4 regions of the Streptosporangium sp. NPDC023963 genome follow, and region 4 is predicted to be linked to each of the others. Evidence: riboswitches for the same ligand, from Rfam matches in the RefSeq annotation. Region 4 holds a riboswitch; each other region holds the start of a gene.
The links. A riboswitch is a leader RNA that binds a small molecule or an ion and turns the genes downstream of it on or off. The one in region 4 is predicted to bind cyclic di-AMP.
Positions count from the first base shown of each region.

Region 1: linked by a shared signal. The riboswitch ahead of AB0F88_RS02785 (C40 family peptidase) and the one ahead of AB0F88_RS21945 (hypothetical protein) in region 4 are both predicted to bind cyclic di-AMP.
Region 2: linked by a shared signal. The riboswitch ahead of AB0F88_RS34095 (C40 family peptidase) and the one ahead of AB0F88_RS21945 (hypothetical protein) in region 4 are both predicted to bind cyclic di-AMP.
Region 3: linked by a shared signal. The riboswitch ahead of AB0F88_RS23170 (hypothetical protein) and the one ahead of AB0F88_RS21945 (hypothetical protein) in region 4 are both predicted to bind cyclic di-AMP.

Region 1 covers NZ_JBEZZK010000001.1:668,595-673,071, reverse strand. Annotated here, with positions in the region: gene AB0F88_RS02800 (NYN domain-containing protein) at 1-335, shown strand, start outside; gene AB0F88_RS02795 (hypothetical protein) at 383-1,015, shown strand; gene AB0F88_RS02790 (NlpC/P60 family protein) at 1,259-2,209, shown strand; cyclic di-AMP (ydaO/yuaA leader) riboswitch at 3,056-3,214, shown strand; gene AB0F88_RS02785 (C40 family peptidase) at 3,348-3,863, shown strand; gene AB0F88_RS02780 (hypothetical protein) at 4,076-4,477, shown strand, end outside.
Region 2 covers NZ_JBEZZK010000015.1:171,216-175,692, forward strand. Annotated here, with positions in the region: gene AB0F88_RS34090 (3-isopropylmalate dehydrogenase) at 101-1,147, opposite strand; cyclic di-AMP (ydaO/yuaA leader) riboswitch at 1,288-1,520, shown strand; gene AB0F88_RS34095 (C40 family peptidase) at 1,508-2,116, shown strand; gene serA (phosphoglycerate dehydrogenase) at 2,627-4,216, opposite strand.
Region 3 covers NZ_JBEZZK010000007.1:284,645-289,121, forward strand. Annotated here, with positions in the region: gene AB0F88_RS23145 (DUF4032 domain-containing protein) at 1-162, shown strand, start outside; gene AB0F88_RS23150 (roadblock/LC7 domain-containing protein) at 307-687, shown strand; gene AB0F88_RS23155 (hypothetical protein) at 692-1,594, shown strand; gene AB0F88_RS23160 (roadblock/LC7 domain-containing protein) at 1,674-2,060, shown strand; gene AB0F88_RS23165 (hypothetical protein) at 2,073-2,444, shown strand; gene AB0F88_RS23170 (hypothetical protein) at 2,563-3,390, opposite strand; cyclic di-AMP (ydaO/yuaA leader) riboswitch at 3,638-3,789, opposite strand; gene AB0F88_RS23175 (DUF4253 domain-containing protein) at 4,203-4,477, opposite strand, start outside.
Region 4 covers NZ_JBEZZK010000007.1:21,794-26,270, forward strand. Annotated here, with positions in the region: gene AB0F88_RS21935 (DeoR/GlpR family DNA-binding transcription regulator) at 1-542, shown strand, start outside; gene galT (galactose-1-phosphate uridylyltransferase) at 539-1,618, shown strand; cyclic di-AMP (ydaO/yuaA leader) riboswitch at 1,691-1,827, shown strand; gene AB0F88_RS21945 (hypothetical protein) at 1,870-2,808, shown strand; gene AB0F88_RS21950 (MMPL family transporter) at 3,103-4,477, opposite strand, start outside.

The sequences.
Region 1 (4,477 bases), on a different contig from region 4:
GTTACGGCACGTTCACCCTCGCCGACCAGCGCACCCGCCTCCTCACCGGTCTCGGCGCGCTCTACGCGCAGACCCGCACCGAGCTGACCTGTGTCTTCGACGGCGCCGAGCTGAACGGGCCGGTCCCGGTGTCGGCGCCCAGGGGGGTGCGCGTGATGTTCAGCGCCCCGAACCAGATCGCCGACGACCTGATCCGCCAGCTGGTCCGCGCCGAGCCCGCGGGGCGTGCGGTCGCGGTGGTCTCCTCGGATCGCGAGGTGGCCGAGTCGGTCCGCAGGATGGGCGCCAGGCCGGTGCCCTCGGTGCTTCTTCTCCGCCGTCTGGGTCGCGCGTAAACCTTTCACGGTCGCCGCGCATCGGATCACCCAGGAGGTTTGATTCGATGAAGAAGATCATAACGCTCGCCCTCGCCGTCCTGGCCGTAGGAGCGACCGTGACCACGCCCGCGGCGGCCACGACGGCCGCCATCCCCAAGGGCTTCCTGCTGTACGAGAAGGACGCCGCCAGGAAGGACGACGACCCCGAGACCAACTGGAAGGTCGGCAACTCGGCGAAGGCGAAACTGGCCGTCAACCCGTGTGACAGGAGCACGCTGGCCGCGACCGGCCGGGTGGCCGCTCGGACGGTGACCTTCACCGGCGTGCCGGACTTCATGAAGGTCGAGCAGGTGGTCCTGTACGGTTCGCGGGCCTCGGCCGTCTCGGCCGTCGCCCAGGTGCGCGCCGCCCTGACCAGGTGCGGAGGCAGGACCGGCTCGGGTTCCGGCTACCGCTACGCCTCCTCGCGCCTGACCGGGCTCGGCGACGAGGCGCTGAGGATCTCCGGGCAGGTCTACTACGGGAAGAAGGCCGGGGTGGGCGGCGACCGGAGCGTGCTGGTCAGGAAGGGCAACGCCGTCGTGGTCTACCTCTGGGCGGGTGAGTACGCCAAGCCCGCGAAGAGCGACTGGACCGTTCAGCTGCGTGACGCGAGGAAGATGACCGCCAAGATCTGCGACATCGCCACCTGCCGGTAGCGAGACCTGGCGGGGTCCGGGGCGGACGGCCCCCCGTGGCCGGGGCGCCGCCGGTCGTGAGACGGGCGCCGCCGGTCGCGGGTAAGTCGCGGGTAAAGGGGTTCACCTGAGATTAAGGAGCAAACCCGGCAAAAAGGTGAGTCAATCATTACTTCTTCTGTACTATTCGCCGCAGGTCTGGTGCAGTCGGGAGGCGTTGACGTGGCCGTGGCGGGTTTGCCGGTTGGACTGATTCGGATACCGGTGGCGGCCGGGCTCGCTCTCGCGTTGCTGACGCTGCCGGTGGGCGGAGCGGCCGCCGATCCGAGGCCGACGGCCGCCCAGGCCAAGAAGAAGCTGGAGAAGCTCAACGAGCAGGCCGACCAGGTCGTCGAGAAGTACAACCAGGCCTCGGAGAAGTGGAAGCGGGCCAGGAAGAAGTACAACACGCTCAACGATGACCTGACCCGCCAGAACGAGCAGGTGGCCGGGCTGCGCAAGGAGCTCGTCACGATGGCCGTCAGCACCTACCAGGTCGGCGTGGTCAACGGCTGGGAAGGCATGATCTACCAGACCGACCCCGGCGCCCTGCTGAGCGGTCTGGCCGCCGCCGACCAGATGTCCACCTCCCGCGCCCAGTCCCTGAACGCCTTCGACGAGGCCACCAAGGTGCTGCGGACCAGCCGGGACCAGGCCAAGAAGGCGCTGGCCGAGGCCGACGAGACGCGTGACGAGCTGGCCAGGGAGAAGGCCAAGGCCGACAAGATGGTCAAGGCCCAGACGAAGATCCTGCGCGAGCTCAACGCCTTCAGGACGGGTAACCCCGAGAGCGCCGGGATCCAGTACAACGGCTCCGCCTCGGGCAACGCCCGCGCCGCCCTGCAGTTCGCCTTCGCCCAGGTCGGCAAGCCCTACCAGTACGGCGGCACGGGCCCGCGCGGCTGGGACTGCTCCGGCCTGGTCCAGAGCGCCTGGCGCAGCGGGGGAGTCAGCCTCCCCCGCACGACCTGGGAGCAGTGGAGCTGGGGCGCGAGCCGCAAGGTCTCGCTGAGCGAGCTCCAGCCGGGCGACCTCATCTTCAGCGAGGGTCTCGGCCACGTCAGCATGTACGCGGGCAACGGCCAGATCGTGCACGCCCCGCAGACCGGCGACGTCGTCAAGGTCGTCCCGCTGTCCGCCTACGGCCGCCGCATCGTCGGAGCCGTCCGCCCCTGACCGGGCCGGGCCGCGCTCCCGCCGGGGACGTCCCGGCCCCGTCTCGCGCCTGACGGGACGCCGGGAAACCGGATGTGCCGGCCCCGTCTCGCGCCTGACGAGACGCAGGGAAACCGGATGTGCCGGACGCGGCGGCACATCCGGCATCGGGACATGATCAAACCACGGACGCCCGAAGAGCGCGCGCCGGTCCCGAGCGCCTCGACTCCGACTCCGACGCCGTGCTCGGCCGTCGGCTCGACGGCGTGGCGGGCGATGCCGCGCTGGGTCACGCCCGCGCTGGGTCACGCCCGCGCTGGGTCACGCCCGCGCTGGGTCACGCCCGCGCTGGGTCACGCCCGCGCTGGGTCACGCCCGCGCTGGGCCACACCCGCGACGACTGTGCCGAGCGTCTGCGCACCGAGTACGGCACCTTCGGGCGGCTGCCCGGACCGATGCTCGACGCCGCCGGACTCGAGATCGTCGGGCGGACTTCCGGGAGCCGGTCCACGGCGCCTGCACGCGCGTCGGGCGCTGAGGTCACCCGGCCGGATCATGCGGGACCGCTCCATCGGCGGTGAGTGTGATGAAGATTACATAAATCGTGATTTGTTGGACTGGCGAGAAGGGTGTGACGAGAGTCATATCTCAATAGCATAAATAGCCATTAAGCAGGGGTAACAGGAAGATCAAGAGGGGTTGTCGATCTCCCAATTTGGCGAATGCTTTGCCGAAAGTTGGAGATCGGGGTAACTTCTGGCGTCGCGACGTGCAAGCCACGCCGTCGCGGCGAATGTCGGTCTTCGGGCCGGTGTCCCTATAGAAATCCAACCGGCCGCCGTGCCCCCACCCGGGGGCAGGGCTCATCACGGCGGCCCGCCGAATCTATGCAGCCAGGAGGCATGGAACCGGGGACCCAAAAGGCCCGATACAGCGTGGCCAGGGGTGAATCGGCGCGTTTTGCCGTAGGGCATCTTCCAAGCCCGAATCCGTCAGCTAACCCGGTAGGCATCAGTGGAAGTCCCAAGGAGAAATCCTGTCTACCACCCCGTACAACCCCCGTCTGTCGCGCCTTTTCCGCCTTTCCCTCGGCGGCATCGCCCTCACCCTGACCGCCTCAGCCGGAGCGGTCACCCTGGGGCCCACGGCGGCGCAGGCGGTGGACGGCCCCTCCGAGATACTGGTCAACAGCGCGGCCGGTGTCTCAGAGAAGGCCGAGAGCACCAACAAGACCGCCTCTCAGGCCGAGACCAAGGCTGAGACCAAGGTCAAGGCCAAGGGCAAGGCCAAAAAGAGCAGGGCGGCACTGCAGAGGATCCGGGCCGGTAAGGCGGTCTCGGCGGCCAAGAAGCAGATCGGCGATCCGTACCGGTGGGGAGCCTCCGGTCCCGGAGCGTTCGACTGCTCGGGGCTCGTCCGGTACGCCTGGCGGAAGGCGGGCGTGTCCCTTCCCAGGATCACGCACAGCCAGTACAGGTCGATCAGGAAAAAGGTCTCGTGGAGCAAGTTGCACCCCGGTGACCTGCTGTTCTTCAGTGGAAAGGGCCATGTCGGCATGTACGTCGGCAAGGGCAGGATGGTCCACTCGCCGAGCAGCGGCAAGACGGTCCGTATCGTGAGGCTGGCGGGCTATTACAGGTCCTCCTTCGCCGGAGCGGTACGGCCCGGGGCCTGAGCCCCGCACGGAGCCCAAGGTCCGCGCGTGAGCGCGGAGCCCGGGATCCACGCGTGAGCACGGAGCCCAGGTATGGAACCTGAGCCTGAGCCCGCGTCCGGGCACGCGCTCGAGCACATGCCCGAGCACGCGCCCGAGCACGGAAAAGCGGCCCCGGCCCTCCACCAGGAGGGCCGGGGCCGCTCCATGCCGGTCGAGTACCATCGGCTCGTATGTCCGTCCCGAAAGGGCGCCGCGCCGTGCTCGCCGGGATGCTGGCGCTGATGAGCGCCGGTCCGTTCGCCGGGACGGGACCTCTCCTGGCCGGAGCCGCGCCCCTCCCGCGCGCCCCCCGTCCCCCTGACCCGTACGGCGCCCGGACCCCTTCGCGCGTCCCGTACGCCTCCCGTAGCCCGCGCGATCCCCGCGACCTGTGGCCGGGCGCCGCGGTCACCGTCCGGGGCGAGTACTCCCTCGTGATCGGCCACGGCGTCCCGGCCGCCGTCCTGCGGGACCTGGCGGCCAGGGCCGACCGGGCCCGCGCGACGATCGCGGCGATCTGGGGGCCGGTCCCCGCGGTGGTCCTCTTCCCCGCCACCGACGCCGAGGCCGCGGCGCTCGCCGGGGCCGGGAGC
Region 2 (4,477 bases), on a different contig from region 4:
CTCCATCCATGCCGAAAACCGGCAGTGCTGGAGAAACAAAAACGCACCTGGCGGCTCGGGTGAGCCGCCAGGCGCGTCGGGGTCGAGGAGGGCGGCTTCCTCAGCCGGCTACTCGGGCGGTGATGTCGTCGCCGATCTCGCGGGTGGTCCGGCCCGCCTTGCCGGCCGGCCGCTCGGCCAGGTCGCCGGCGACGGCCTGCTCGACCCTGGCGGCCTCGGCGGCCAGGCCCAGGTGGTCGAGGAGCATGGCGACCGACAGGATCGTGGCGGTCGGGTCGGCCTTGCCCTGGCCCGCGATGTCGGGGGCGCTGCCGTGGACCGGCTCGAACATGCTCGGCGCGGTGCGGTCGGGGTTGACGTTGCCGCTGGCCGCCAGGCCGATGCCACCGGCGATCGCCGCGCCGATGTCGGTGAGGATGTCGCCGAAGAGGTTGTCGGTGACGATCACGTCGAAGCGCTCGGGCTGGCTGACGAAGAACATCGAGGCCGCGTCGACGTGGCAGTAGTCGGTCTGGACGTCGGGATACTCCAGGCCGACGCGGTCGAAGGTGCGGGCCCAGAGGTCGCCGGCGTAGGTGAGCACGTTGGTCTTGTGGACCAGCGTCAGCTTCCTGCGGGGGCGGCCCAGCGCCTTGTCGAAGGCGTAGCGCACGACGCGCTCGACGCCGTGGGCGGTGTTCAGCGACTCCTGGGTGGCGATCTCGTGCGGCGTGCCCCGGCGCATGACGCCGCCCGCCCCGGCGTACGGGCCCTCGGTGCCCTCGCGGACGACGACCATGTCGATGTCCTCGGGGCGGGCCCCGCCCAGCGGCGTCTCGACGCCGGGGAAGAGCTTGACCGGGCGGAGGTTCACGTAGTGGTCGAGCCGGAAGCGGAGCTTGAGCAGCAGGTCGCGCTCCAGGACGCCCGGGGGCACGCTGGGGTCGCCGACCGCGCCGAGCAGGATCGCGTCGTATCCGCGCAGCTCGTCGAGGACCGGGTCGGGCAGGGTCTCGCCGGTCTCGTGGTAGCGCTTGGCGCCGAGGTCGTAGGTGGTGGGCTCCACCTTCGTGCCGACCGCTTCGAGGACCTTCAGCCCCTCGGTGACGACCTCGACTCCGATTCCGTCCCCGGGGATGACCGCCAGGCGAATGTTACGCGAATCCATGCAGGCACCTTACCGGTCCGTCTCGGTGATCGAACACCGGTCTCATTCTCCGGACACATCCGCCCGGCGAGACGTTTGATCGTTTTGTCCGTCTTTGCTTGGTATTGACCGTTTCGTGAGGTTTCGTTATGGTCCTCCCAATCACGTCAATGCCTAATCCGTACGGGCCATCCCCTTACCGGGCCCGCACGGAGCCGGGGAACCACTCTTTACGGGATCTACCGGACACCGGGCGCCCCGCTCCTCCCCCGGAGCGCGTTCCCGGCCGTCATCAGGTGGATTCCTTGGGGCGAATCAGCGCGTTCTCGCGCCGTAGGGCGGCCTCCACGCCCGAGCCCGACAGCTCACCCGGCCGGCCTTATGGAAGGAATCACCCTGTCCGGCACAGTTCTCCCCCGCGTCCTGTCCATCTCCGCCTCCATGATCGTCGCCGGCGCCGCGGTGTGCGCGAGCTCGACCGCCGCCCTGGCCGCGTCCCCGCCCCCCGCCCCCGGGCCCGCCGCGCTCAACACCCCCGCGCTGAAGGACGCGCTGAAGGCCGCGGCCGTCAAGCCCGCCTGGCAGAAAGCCGTGAAGTGGGCCATGTCCAAGCGCGGAACGCCCTACGTCTGGGGCGGCACCGGCAACGGCGGCTTCGACTGCTCCGGCCTGGTGCTCCGCGCCTACGGCGCCGCCGGCATCAAGCTCCCCCGCGTCACCAACGACCAGTACGCCGCCTTCTCCAAGAAGATCGCCTGGAAGAATCTCAAGCCCGGTGACCTGGTCTTCTTCAGCGGTCTCGGCCACGTCGGCATGATCACAAAGCCCGGCTACATGGTTCACGCCCCGCAGACCGGCGACGTGGTCAAGGAGGAGAAACTCGACTCCTGGCGCCGCGACTCCTTCGCCGGCGCGGTGCGCCCCGACCCGCAGGGGGTTCAGCTGACCAAGCGGGTCGAGCTCGCGACCGAAACCGTACCCGGCGGATGAGACACGCCGGCGGATCACCGCCGGGAGGCCGTGGAGACCCCGGCGGCGGCGAGAACGGGTTCAGCGGGTGGGAGCACCGCCGTTGTCCCTGCGGTCCAGAGCGGTCTGGAGCGCGTCGATGGCCTCGTCCTCGGTCTCCTCGGGACGGTTCCAGGGATACATGTCGTACATGGCGAATCTCGTCTCGGTCGCATGCCTGCAAGGAAGGTGGTCGAGACTCCGGTCGGGACTCCGACCAGGCCTGATGTCGCGGGTCCGGATCACGGACCGGCGGCGGGGGGCTGGGAGCCGGCACGCGCCACGACACCGCGGCGAGTCGCCGGCCTGCCCCTGTCAGGCCTCGCCGCGGCAGGTAGGAATTACGAGAACCTGGCGCATTTCACTTCAGGCTACCTGGCCGCGGGAAAGCCGTCTCGCCCGGTGTACACACTTCTCACATGCTGAGACGAGAAGTGGCCGCCGTCCCGGTCTCCGGGGCGGCGGCCACATCGGCGGTACGGCTGGGTACGGCTAGTCGGCCAGGTCGACCGAGCGGCCGCTGTCGGCGCCGATCTCCGAGCCGATCTGGTCGATCACCTCGGCCGGGATGGCGGTGTCGACGGTGAGCGCGATGAGCGCCTTGCCGCCCTTGGCGTCGCGGGCCACCTGCATCGAGGCGATGTTGATCGAGTGGTCGCCGAGGATGCGGCCGACCACGCCGACGATGCCGGGGCGGTCGGTGTAGGTGAAGAACGACAGGTGGTCGGTCGGCTCGATCTCCATCTGGTAGCCGTTGACCTCGACGATCTTCGTGATCTGCCTCGGCCCGGACAGGGTGCCGGAGACCGAGACCGCGCGGCCGTCGGCGAGGACGCCCCGGACCGTCACGACGTTGCGCCAGTCGGGGCTGTCGGAGCTGGTGATCAGCTCGACCGACACGCCGCGGTCCTTGGCCAGCAGCGGGGCGTTGACGTAGGTGACCGAGTCCTCGACCACGTCGGTGAAGACGCCCTTGAGCGCGGCCAGCTCCAGCACGCGGACGTCGTGGGAGGCGATCTCGCCGCGCACCTCGACGTCGAGCTTGGTGGCGACCTCGCCCGCGAGGGCGGTGAACACCCGGCCGAGCTTCTCGGCCAGCGGCAGGCCCGGCTTGACGTCCTCGGCGACGGCGCCGCCCTGGACGTTGACCGCGTCCGGCACGAACTCCCCGGCGAGCGCGAGCTTCACGCTGCGCGCGACCTGGGTGCCGGCCTTCTCCTGGGCCTCGTGGGTGGAGGCGCCCAGGTGCGGGGTGACGACGACCTGGTCGAGCTCGAAGAGCGGGCTGTCGGTGACCGGCTCCTTCGGGAACACGTCGATGCCGGCGCCGGCGACGCGGCCCTCCTTGATCGCGGAGTAGAGGGCGTTCTCGTCGATGATGCCGCCGCGGGCGACGTTGATGAGGCGGACGTTCGGCTTGACCGTGTGGAGCTCCCTGTCGCCGATGAGGCCGATGGTCTCCTTGGACTTGGGCAGGTGCACCGTGATGAAGTCGGCCTCGCTCAGGGCCTCCTCCAGCGAGACCAGCCGGACGCCCATCTGCGCGGCGCGGGCCGGCTGCAGGTAGGGGTCGTAGGCGATCAGCTCGACGCCGAACGGCTGGAGTCGCTGAGCGACCAGCTGGCCGATCTTGCCGAGGCCGAGGATCGCGACGACCTTCTCGTCGAGCTCCACGCCGGTGTACTTCGAGCGCTTCCACTCGCCGCCCTTGAGCGCGGAGTGCGCCTGGGCGACGTTGCGGGCGGAGGCGAGGATCAGGGCGACGGTGTGCTCGGCGGCGCTGGTGATGTTGGAGGTGGGCGCGTTGACGACCATGACACCGGCCTTGGTGGCGGCCTCCACGTCGACGTTGTCCAGACCGACGCCCGCGCGGGCGACGACGCGGAGCCGGGGCGCGTTGGCGATCGCCTCGGCGTCGACCTGCGTGGCGCTGCGCACGATGAGCGCGTCCACGTCGGCGAGGGCGGGCAGGAACTGGGCACGGTCGGCGCCGTCGGTGTGGCGGACTTCGAAGTCCGCGCCCAGAACCGCGAGACCGGCCTCGGAAAGTTCCTCAGCGACCAGTACGACAGGCTTGTTCACAGGCTGGATCCTTACTAGACGGTGAGGGGTGCACGGACCTCACGTAGTCTATCGGCGCTTGTGAACGCGTTCACGAGTGTCCCGCGATCCGAGACGCCCCACGCCGGCCAGGACGCTCCCGGAGACACCGGAGACACCCTCGAGGCGCGAGGGGGCTTCGGGACCCAGGAGGCGGTTACCCGTCCTTGACAGATCTCATGCACCCAAAATTCAAGTTGGTATTGATCCCAGGAAAACTTCGCGATTACCCTGATAAGCCGT
Region 3 (4,477 bases), 260 kb from region 4:
CCCGCCCAGTTCTTCCACGAGGTGCTCGACCACCGCTGGTACATGTCGGAGGAGGCCGGGAACGACGTCGGCCTGCCCGCCGCGGTGAATTCCTATGTGAAGAACATTCTTGTTTTCAAGCCGGACGAAAAGGCATTCATCACCGACGAGTCAACGGGTTGATTTCCATCCAGGGTGTATAACTTCCTACTCAGTTGGAGAATCGTACGCCTTCTCCTATCAAAGCCCTAGCCAGGAAGCCCGGTCACCGAGGACTGTCCCTACGCTGACCGGGCGACGCTTGAAGTCGCTGGCGAGGGAGAGCACGTGCTCGGAATCGAAGACTGCCTCACCGAGGTAATGGCCATCCCCGGTGCCCTGGACGCGATCCTCATCGATCAGACCAGCGGGACCGCGGTGGCCACCGGCGGTGCGAGCCGCCACGCGGACGTGGAGAGGTCGGCCGCGGGGTTGAGCGAGACCCTGCGCGCGACCCTCGACGGGCTCGCCTTCGCCTCGCCCGGCGGTACGGTCCGGATCAGCGACATGATCATCACCACGGACGGCGGCCACCATTTGCTACGGCCGATGGAAACGCTTTTCGACGGCCCTCTGGTCATTTATGTCAGGCTCGATCTCGAACGCTCGAACCTGGCCCTGGCCCGCCACCGTCTCCAGGCCCTTTCCGGCCGTCTGATATCGACGTGAAATCATGCCGAACGTCGAGAACATCCTCAGCGGGCTCGCCGGCGACCACGCCACCGGCTCCCTGCGACTCGGCAAGGCGGGGGTCATCTACCTCACCGACGGTCGCGTGACCTACGCCGAGAGCGCGGCGGCCCCCCGGCTGGAGGACCTGCTGGGCGCCTGCCGCGGGATATCCGCCCACGCCGTGCGTCAGGTCAGGCAGGCCGCCGGACGCCGGACGCCGGACGCGCCGACCCCCGGGCCGTCGGGGGGCGAGCAGCTGGTCGCGCGGGGCCTGCTCACCCGCGGGGAACTGGAGTTCTGCGTGCTGAGCGCGGTGCTCGACGCCGCGTACTTCCTGCTGCAGGCCACCGGGCACCGGCCCAGGTTCCGGCGGGGAGAGCTGCACTGGCTCGGACCGCAGTGGTACTTCGACGCGACCGGCCTGCTCCGGGAGTGCGAGCGAAGGAAGGCGCAGTTGGAACAGACCTGGCCGTCCGCGGAGCTGGACACGCTCCCGGTCGTCCCGCTGGGGCGCATCAGCGCCCAGCGGGTGGTGCTGAGCTCGCTCCAGTGGGAGGTGCTCGTCGGCGCCGACTCCACGGCGACCCCGGCCGACCTGGCGCGCAAGCTGGGCCGTCCCGCGTACTCGGTACTGCTCGCCGTACGGCAGCTCGCCTCGTCCGGACTGCTCCGCCTCCCGGAGCCCGCTCCGGCGGAGACTCCTGCGGCTCCCAGGGCTCCCGGGGCTCCCGGGGCTCCCGGGGCACCGGACCCGCTGCCCAGGCGGACGAGGGGTGCCACGGAGATCCCCGCGGCCGCCGCGGGTTCTCCGGAGACCTCGGAGTGGCTCCCCAGGGCGAACGGGGACCCGGCCGACGTCAACCTGCTCATCCGGCTCAGGAACGCATTGGAGGCCATGACTTGAGCGACTTGAGCGACTTGAGCGACTTGAGCCCGGTCACATGCCGATAAGGCTGCGGACGCTGAAGCTGATCGGAAGGAGGATGCCGGTGGAACTGCGTGAGGAGATACGGCGCGAGATGGCGGCGCTGCGAGAACGCATGCCCGACGTGAACGGGAGCATCGCGTGCAGCGTCGACGGTCTGACGATAGCGAGCGACCTGGAGAGGGACACCGAGCAGACCGGCGCGCTCTCCTCCGCGGTGCTGGCCCTCAGCCGCCGGATGACGAGCATGGCCGGCAAGGGCACCTTCGAGGAGACGTTGATCTCCGGTACCAACGGCTACGCGGCGTTCTACGCCGCCGGACCCAAGATCGTCCTCACAGTCCTGGCGCGCCCGGGGACCAACCTCGGGCTGCTCCGGCTGGAGGGCCGCAAGACGGCGGCCAGGCTGGCCGCCGCCGGCTCGCGCACATCGATACCCCAGTGATCGGAGACAGCAATGGGCAACATGGACATCTCGCTCAAGGAGATGATGACGATCGACGGTGCCATCGGCGCGGTCGTCGTCGACTACAACAGCGGGATGGCGCTGGGCGCGCTCGGCGGGTCCAAGGACCTCGACCTCCAGGTCGCGGCCGCGGGTAACACCGAGGTCGTCAAGGCCAAGATGCGGACCATGGAGTCGCTCGGCCTCAAGGACGGCATCGAGGACATCCTCATCACGCTCGGCACGCAGTACCACGTGATCCGCCCGATCGCGGGCCGGAGCGGCAAAGGGCTGTTCCTCTACCTGGCTCTCGACCGGAACCGGGCCAACCTCGCGCTCGCGCGGCACACCCTGCGCGGCATCGAGGAGAAGCTCGAAGTCTGATCCTCCGGTGCGGCCCGCGCCCCGGGAGGCACGGACCGCACCGGAGTCCTTTCCGCGTCTTTTCTGAGCGTTCCCGGAGGACTCCGGCGGGGGTCTTCCGGAGGGCGACGGCTCCGGCTCAGCCCTTCCCGGCGCCGATCTCGGCGGCGCGGGCACCGGCGGCGGCCACGCCGGCCGGGGCGTGCCAGGAGGCGGGCTCGACCATGACCTTGGGCTTGCCGGCCCACGGCCGCACCGCGGCGCTCACCGGCTGGGTCTGCACGCCTATCCCCAGTCGCTGGGCCTTGGCGAAGACGACCGTCGGAGGCTTGGCCGGGCTGGTGTCCCTGCGGCTCCAGGCACCGGTGGAGAACGCGACGGGGTGGTTCTTTATCCCCGTACCGTCACCCCACTTGGTGACCACGTACTGGATGTCGATGTGGCCCATCCCGCCGTTGCCGTCCACGCCGAGCGTGCCGGCGTTGAACGTTCCACCGGTCAGGTCGGCGAAGGTCTTGGCGTCGATGTCGATCATGATGCCCTGGTTCGAGGGGGAACCGGGGCCGCGGTCGCCGACGAAGAACTTGGCCTTCTTGCCCTTGTAGATGAGGTAGCCCTCGGTGAGCAGGGGCCAGCTCGGGCTGGCGATCATGCCCTTCTGCATCGGCCGGCCGCTGGCGGGCAGCCCGGTGTCACCGGCCCGGCCGGAGGAGTCGTCCCAGAAGTAGGAGGCCGTGGTCGCGCCCTGGAGGAGGACGGACTCGGCGCTGGCCTTCGCCACCCCGACCTCGGGGTCGGCGGTGGCGGCGAAACAGGTGGAGGTGGGCAGCGCCACCGCGACACCGGTGGCGGCGAGGACGCTCGCGCCGACCAGGGCGGCGGCGGCGAGGCGGTTTCCGCGGGACTTGTTCTTCTGCCAGGTGAACTTGCTCAGGCCGTTCTTGTGCAAACCAAAGATGGGGCGCATGGAGAAAAGGCTCTTTCGCGAGGGAACGGGGCAGCCACGTGCGACACACCGGAGTGGTGCGGTGGCGGGGACGCGCTCGTCGGAAAAGGGGGCGTAGCCGGAATCTCAGGCAATCGCTACGCGGAGCACGATCTGGAAGGTGCCGCGATCGGGCGCGGCGAGAAGGTACGGGGGGAAGGGGGAAAGTTCAGGTGGCCGGCACGGACAAGGGCTGCACCGACGTGGTAACGCGGTGATCCATGAGGGGATCTCCTCTCCATCTCGTCTACCGGGTTAGCTGACGGGTTCGGGCGGTGGAGTTGCCCTACCGCCGCGTGGTCGCGGCGGATTCACCCCGGAAACGTGGTTCCCCGGCTCCGGGGCCCCTGAGGGGCCCTCGGGATTCGACGTCGGCCGGCCGCTCCCTCTTGTGAAGGGCAGGTCGCCAACCGATAACTGTGGACACTACCCACCCAAACCGGACAAAGCAAAGCAAACACCATGAAAACCCCAGAAGATCTACCTACAAGCTTCAAGGAAGCCTCATCGATCGCCCCGCCAGGCCAACACCCGTCCTACCAGCACGGATGTCTCCCCCATCTCGGGATCCGCCCCCGGAACCCCGTCCCGGAGCCCGTTCCAGGGCCCTGTCCCCGGAGATCCACACGGGGAACATCCGCCCCGTGAACCCGTCCCCGGCCGGTCCCGCCCCGCCCCGTAAAGGTTCACCCAAGGTCCCGCCCCGCAAAGGTCCATTCAAGGAGAGCCCGTCCCGCGGGCCGTCCCCGGCCGACCGGTTCCGCCAGGTTTCAACCGGCCCCGCTCAGTCCCGCTCAGTCCCACCAGAACGACCAGGCGTTCCTGCCCTTGATCTGCTCGGCGTAGTCGATGAGGTTCCCCGCCCCCTGGATGATGCTGTCGGGGCAGAACGTCCAGTGCTCCGCGGCGACGTGCAGGGCGTGCTCGGAGGTGGTCGGAGGCGCGGCGACGCTGAGGTCGAGGGTGTTGAAACCCATGCCGACCACCCGCACCCCGAACCTGTCCTCCCAGCTCCGCACGACGGCCGCGAGCGGGACCATCCACTCGTTGTGGTTCAGGGCGCCCTGCC
Region 4 (4,477 bases):
CCGCCGGGCTCGTCCGGCCCGCCACGGCGATCACGCTCTCCGCGGGGACCACGACCTGGACGCTCGCCCACCACCTGGTCGACGTGCCCGAGCTGACCGTGATCACCAACTCGATCCGGATCGCCGACGTCTTCCACCGCTCCCCCAGGGCCGACCGCACGGTCGTGCTCACCGGCGGGATCCGCACCCCCTCCGACGCCCTGGTCGGCCCGGTCGCGGTCTCGGCGATCCGCGGGCTCCACGTCGACACCCTCTTCCTCGGCGTGCACGGGATGAGCGCCCGCGCCGGGTTCACCACCCCCAACCTGCTGGAGGCCGAGACCAACCGCGAACTGGTCGCCTCCGCGCACCGCCTGGTGGTGCTCGCCGACCACACCAAGTGGGGCACGGTCGGCATCAGCACCATCGCCCAGCTGGCCGAGGCCCACATCGTGGTCACCGACTCCGGCCTGGCCGGGGAGGCCCGCGAGGAGCTCGCCGCCTCGGTGGGCGAACTGATCATCACGGAACCCCAGTCAGAGAGCGAGATCGCCGGCCGATGAAACGCACGATCACCCACCTGGCCGACGGCCGGGAGCTCATCTACTTCGACCGGCGCGACGACGCCGACCGCGGAGCGGTCGACCGGCGCGACCTGCTGCCCCGCCCCGCCGCCTCCGAGCTGCGCTACGACCCGCTCACCGAGGAGTGGATCGCGGTGGCCGGGCACCGCCAGGGCCGCACCTTCCTGCCCCCGGCCAGCGAGTGCCCGCTCTGCCCCTCCACCCCCGGCAACCTCACCGAGGTGCCCGCCGCCGACTACGACGTGGTGGTCTTCGAGAACCGGTTCCCGTCGTTCTCCGCCCAGCCGGGCGAGCACCGGGAGATCGGCGGGCTGAGCGAGGTCCGGCCGGGGATCGGCAGGTGCGAGGTGGTCTGCTTCACCTCCGAGCACGACTCCTCATTCTCGCGGCTCTCCCCCGAGCAGGTCGAGCTGGTCATGGAGGCCTGGGTCGACCGTACGGCGGAGCTGTCGGCGACGCCGGGCGTGGAGCAGGTGTTCTGCTTCGAGAACCGGGGAGCGGAGATCGGCATCACCCTGGCCCACCCGCACGGCCAGATCTACGCCTACCCCTACGTGACCCCGCGTACCAGGCTGACCCTCGGGGCGGCCGAGCGCCACCGGGCGCGGACCGGCGGCAACCTGTTCGCCGACGTCCTGGCCGCGGAGCGGGAGGCCGGGATCCGGGTGGTGGGCTCGAACGAGCACTGGACGGCCTTCGTACCGGCCGCGGCGCGCTGGCCGGTGGAGGTCCACCTCTACCCGCACCGCCAGGTCCCCGACCTGGTCGCGCTGGAGGCCGAGGAGCGCGCGGCGTTCGGCCCCCTCTACACCGACGTGCTCCGCCGCCTCGACGGGCTGTTCGGCGTGCCCATGCCGTACATCGCGGCCTGGCACCAGGCGCCGGTCTCCACCGGCCGCGATCTGTCGTACGCGCACATGGAGCTGTTCAGCATCCGCCGCGCGCCGGACAAGCTGAAATACCTTGCCGGGTCGGAGTCGGCCATGGGCGCCTTCGTGAACGACGTGTCCCCCGAGGCGACAGCACAACTTCTGCGCTCTGTTGTCACGAACTGATTACCGCTCGGTCTCGTCTTGAGGTCGCATGACCTGCTGTTTACCACTACTATCCTTCCCACATCGGCTGTAAACGCTGATTTGCCTAATCCTGGGCGCCTCGCTCAGGAACCGGGGAACCACCGCACCTGGGGTGAAACCACTTCGGTGGAAGGGCTTCCTCCAGCCCGAACCCGTCAGCTAACCCGGTAGGCGGAAGGAGAGGAGAGTTCGTGGCGGCTTCGTCCCCCACGTTCCGTCGGCATGCCGCTGTGGTCCTCTGTCTGAGCTCGATCGCGGCGTTCACCATCGGTACTCCCACCGCGGGAAGCGCGGAACCCAAACCGACCGAGGCCAAGCTCCGTGCCGACCTGGCCAAACTCGGCAAGAAACTCGACGGGCTGATCGAGACCTACGCGGCCAAACGCGAGTCCCTCAAGAAGGCGCAGAAGGCCGAGGCCGTCGCCAAGCAGAACCTGGGCAAGGCCGAGGAGGTCTACGTCGAGGCCAAGAGGCAGGTCGACTCCATCGTCCAGCTCCGCTACCAGACCAGCAGCAGCGGAGGGCTGCCCGCGCTGATGTTCTCCGGCGACATGGGCGCCGCCGCGGTGATGGAACAGCTCACCGCCCAGCAGAGCGCCTATCTGGAGGGCTTCGCCGGCAGCCTCGAGCGCAGGAAGAAGGCGTCGGAGACGGCATCCAGGCTCACCGACGAGATCCGCGAGGAGGCCAAGGAGGTGGAGGGGCGGCGCGAGGAGGCCGAGGACGTGATCCGCGACGTCAAGGACAAGCTCGACCGGCTCGCCCCCACCGGTTCCGGCCGCCGCTCCGACGGCAGCTGGGCCCCGCAGCTCCCCACCGGTGCCGACAACATCACCGACCGCACCCGGATCATGCGCGACGCCGTCATGCGGCGCTTCAGCCTCCCGTACTCCGTGGGCTGCTACCGGTCCGCCAACGACGGCGGCGAGCACCCCCTGGGCCGCGCCTGCGACTTCATGATGAGCACCGGCGGCACGATGCCCTCGGCCGCCAACCTCGCGCTGGGCGACGAGATCGCCGCCTGGGCCCTCAAGAACAGGACCAGACTCGGCGTGAAGTACGTGATCTGGCGCCAGCGCATCAACCACGGCTCCGGCTGGCGCTTCATGTCCAACCGCGGCGGCATCACGGCCAACCACTTCGACCACCCGCACATCTCGATGTACTAGGACCCGTACGGACTTCGGATCTTCAGATGGGTTGATGGCGCTGCGGAGACGAAGACCGGCGAGGTGGCTCTCGGGAGTCATGCCGAAGCTGCTCGCCGAGCGGCCGTCCACGGCCGGGGCAGATGACCGGCGCGTGCTGATCCGATGCCAGACCGGGGGCGGCGCGGTCATCGAGGATCCTCCTTCGTCCAGGAGGCACATCACCGAACGCCGCGCACGCTCCGCCTCCGGGATCTTGCTGACACCAGGTCCTGCCGTACGGACTGCAGGCGACCCCGGCACCGCGCCGCCGGCCTACTCGTGGACCCGTCGGCCCTGCCCCGCGGGATCGGGCTCAGGCTGCGGTCCAGGCGTACGAACCGGGACCGGAATGTCCGGCCTCCGACCGGCGAGCACCCGTACGAGCAGGGCCGGCCGGCCGGGCAGCCACCAGTTCCATCGGCCCATCACCGCGACGAACGCCGGCAGCAGCAGCGCCCTGATCACGGTCGCGTCCAGCAGCACGCCCAGCCCGAGCCCCGTCGCGAACATCTTGATCTCCGGCTGCGGGGCCGCCGCCAGTGACCCGAACGCCAGGAACAGGATCAGCGCCGCGCTGGTGACCAGCCGTCCGGTCCGCCCCAGGCCCTCGACGACCGCCTCGTCGGTGGAGCCGGTCCGGTCATACGCCTCCCGCATCCTGGCCAGGATGAACACCTCGTAGTCCATCGACAGCCCGTACAGGAACGCGAAGATCATGACCGGGATGAACTCGGCGATGGAGCCCGTGCCGGCCAGCCCCCAGATCGGCTCGGAGCCGTAGCCGTACTGCCAGACGAGCACCACCGCGCCCATGGTGGCGCCGAGGGGGAGCACGTTGAGCACGATCGCCTTGACCGCCAGCAGCAGCGAGCGGAAAGCCCGTACGAGCAGCAGGAACGTCAGGACGGAGATGAGTGCGAGCACGGCGGGGAAGCCGCCGTAGACCGCGGCCACGAAGTCGAGGCTCTGCGGCCCCTCACCGGAGACCTGGGCGCCCGCGGGCACGGCCGCGCGGACCCGGGCGATCGTGGCCCGGCCCGCCTCCGTGCCCGTCTCGTCCGAGGGGACGACCGTGATCAGCGACGTTCCGCCGCTCCGCCAGCCGGGCGGGGCCACCGCCGTGCGCACGCCGGGCAGCTCCGCCAGGCGCGCCGCCCGCACGGCGGGATCGTCGCCGGGGGGAAGGATCACGTCGAGCGGGGTGAGCACCCCGGAGGGAATGCCCGCCCGCCGCAGCTCGGACAGCCCCTCGTAGGCGGGGCCGGTGCGGGGCAGGGAGTCGCTCACCGGCTGGCCGAGCTGAAGCGAGAACGCCGCGTAGCCGAGCGCGGCGAGCAGCGCGCCGGAGGCGGCCAGCCCGGCCCAGCGGAACCGGACCACGCCCCGGGCCCAGGCCTGCCACCGGCCGGTTTCTGCGGGGAGCCGACGGCGGGGCCAGTCGAGTCGCGCCCCGCCCTTGGCCAGCAGGACGGGCAGCAGGGTCAGTACGGCCGGCACGCTGACGAGCGGCACCATGATGCCGCCGTACCCGACGCTGCGCAGGAACGGCACCGGGATGACCACCATGGCCAGCAGGCCGATGCCCACGGTGACCCCGCTGACCACCACGGAGCGGCCCGCCGTCGCCATGGCGCGCTCGACGGCCGCC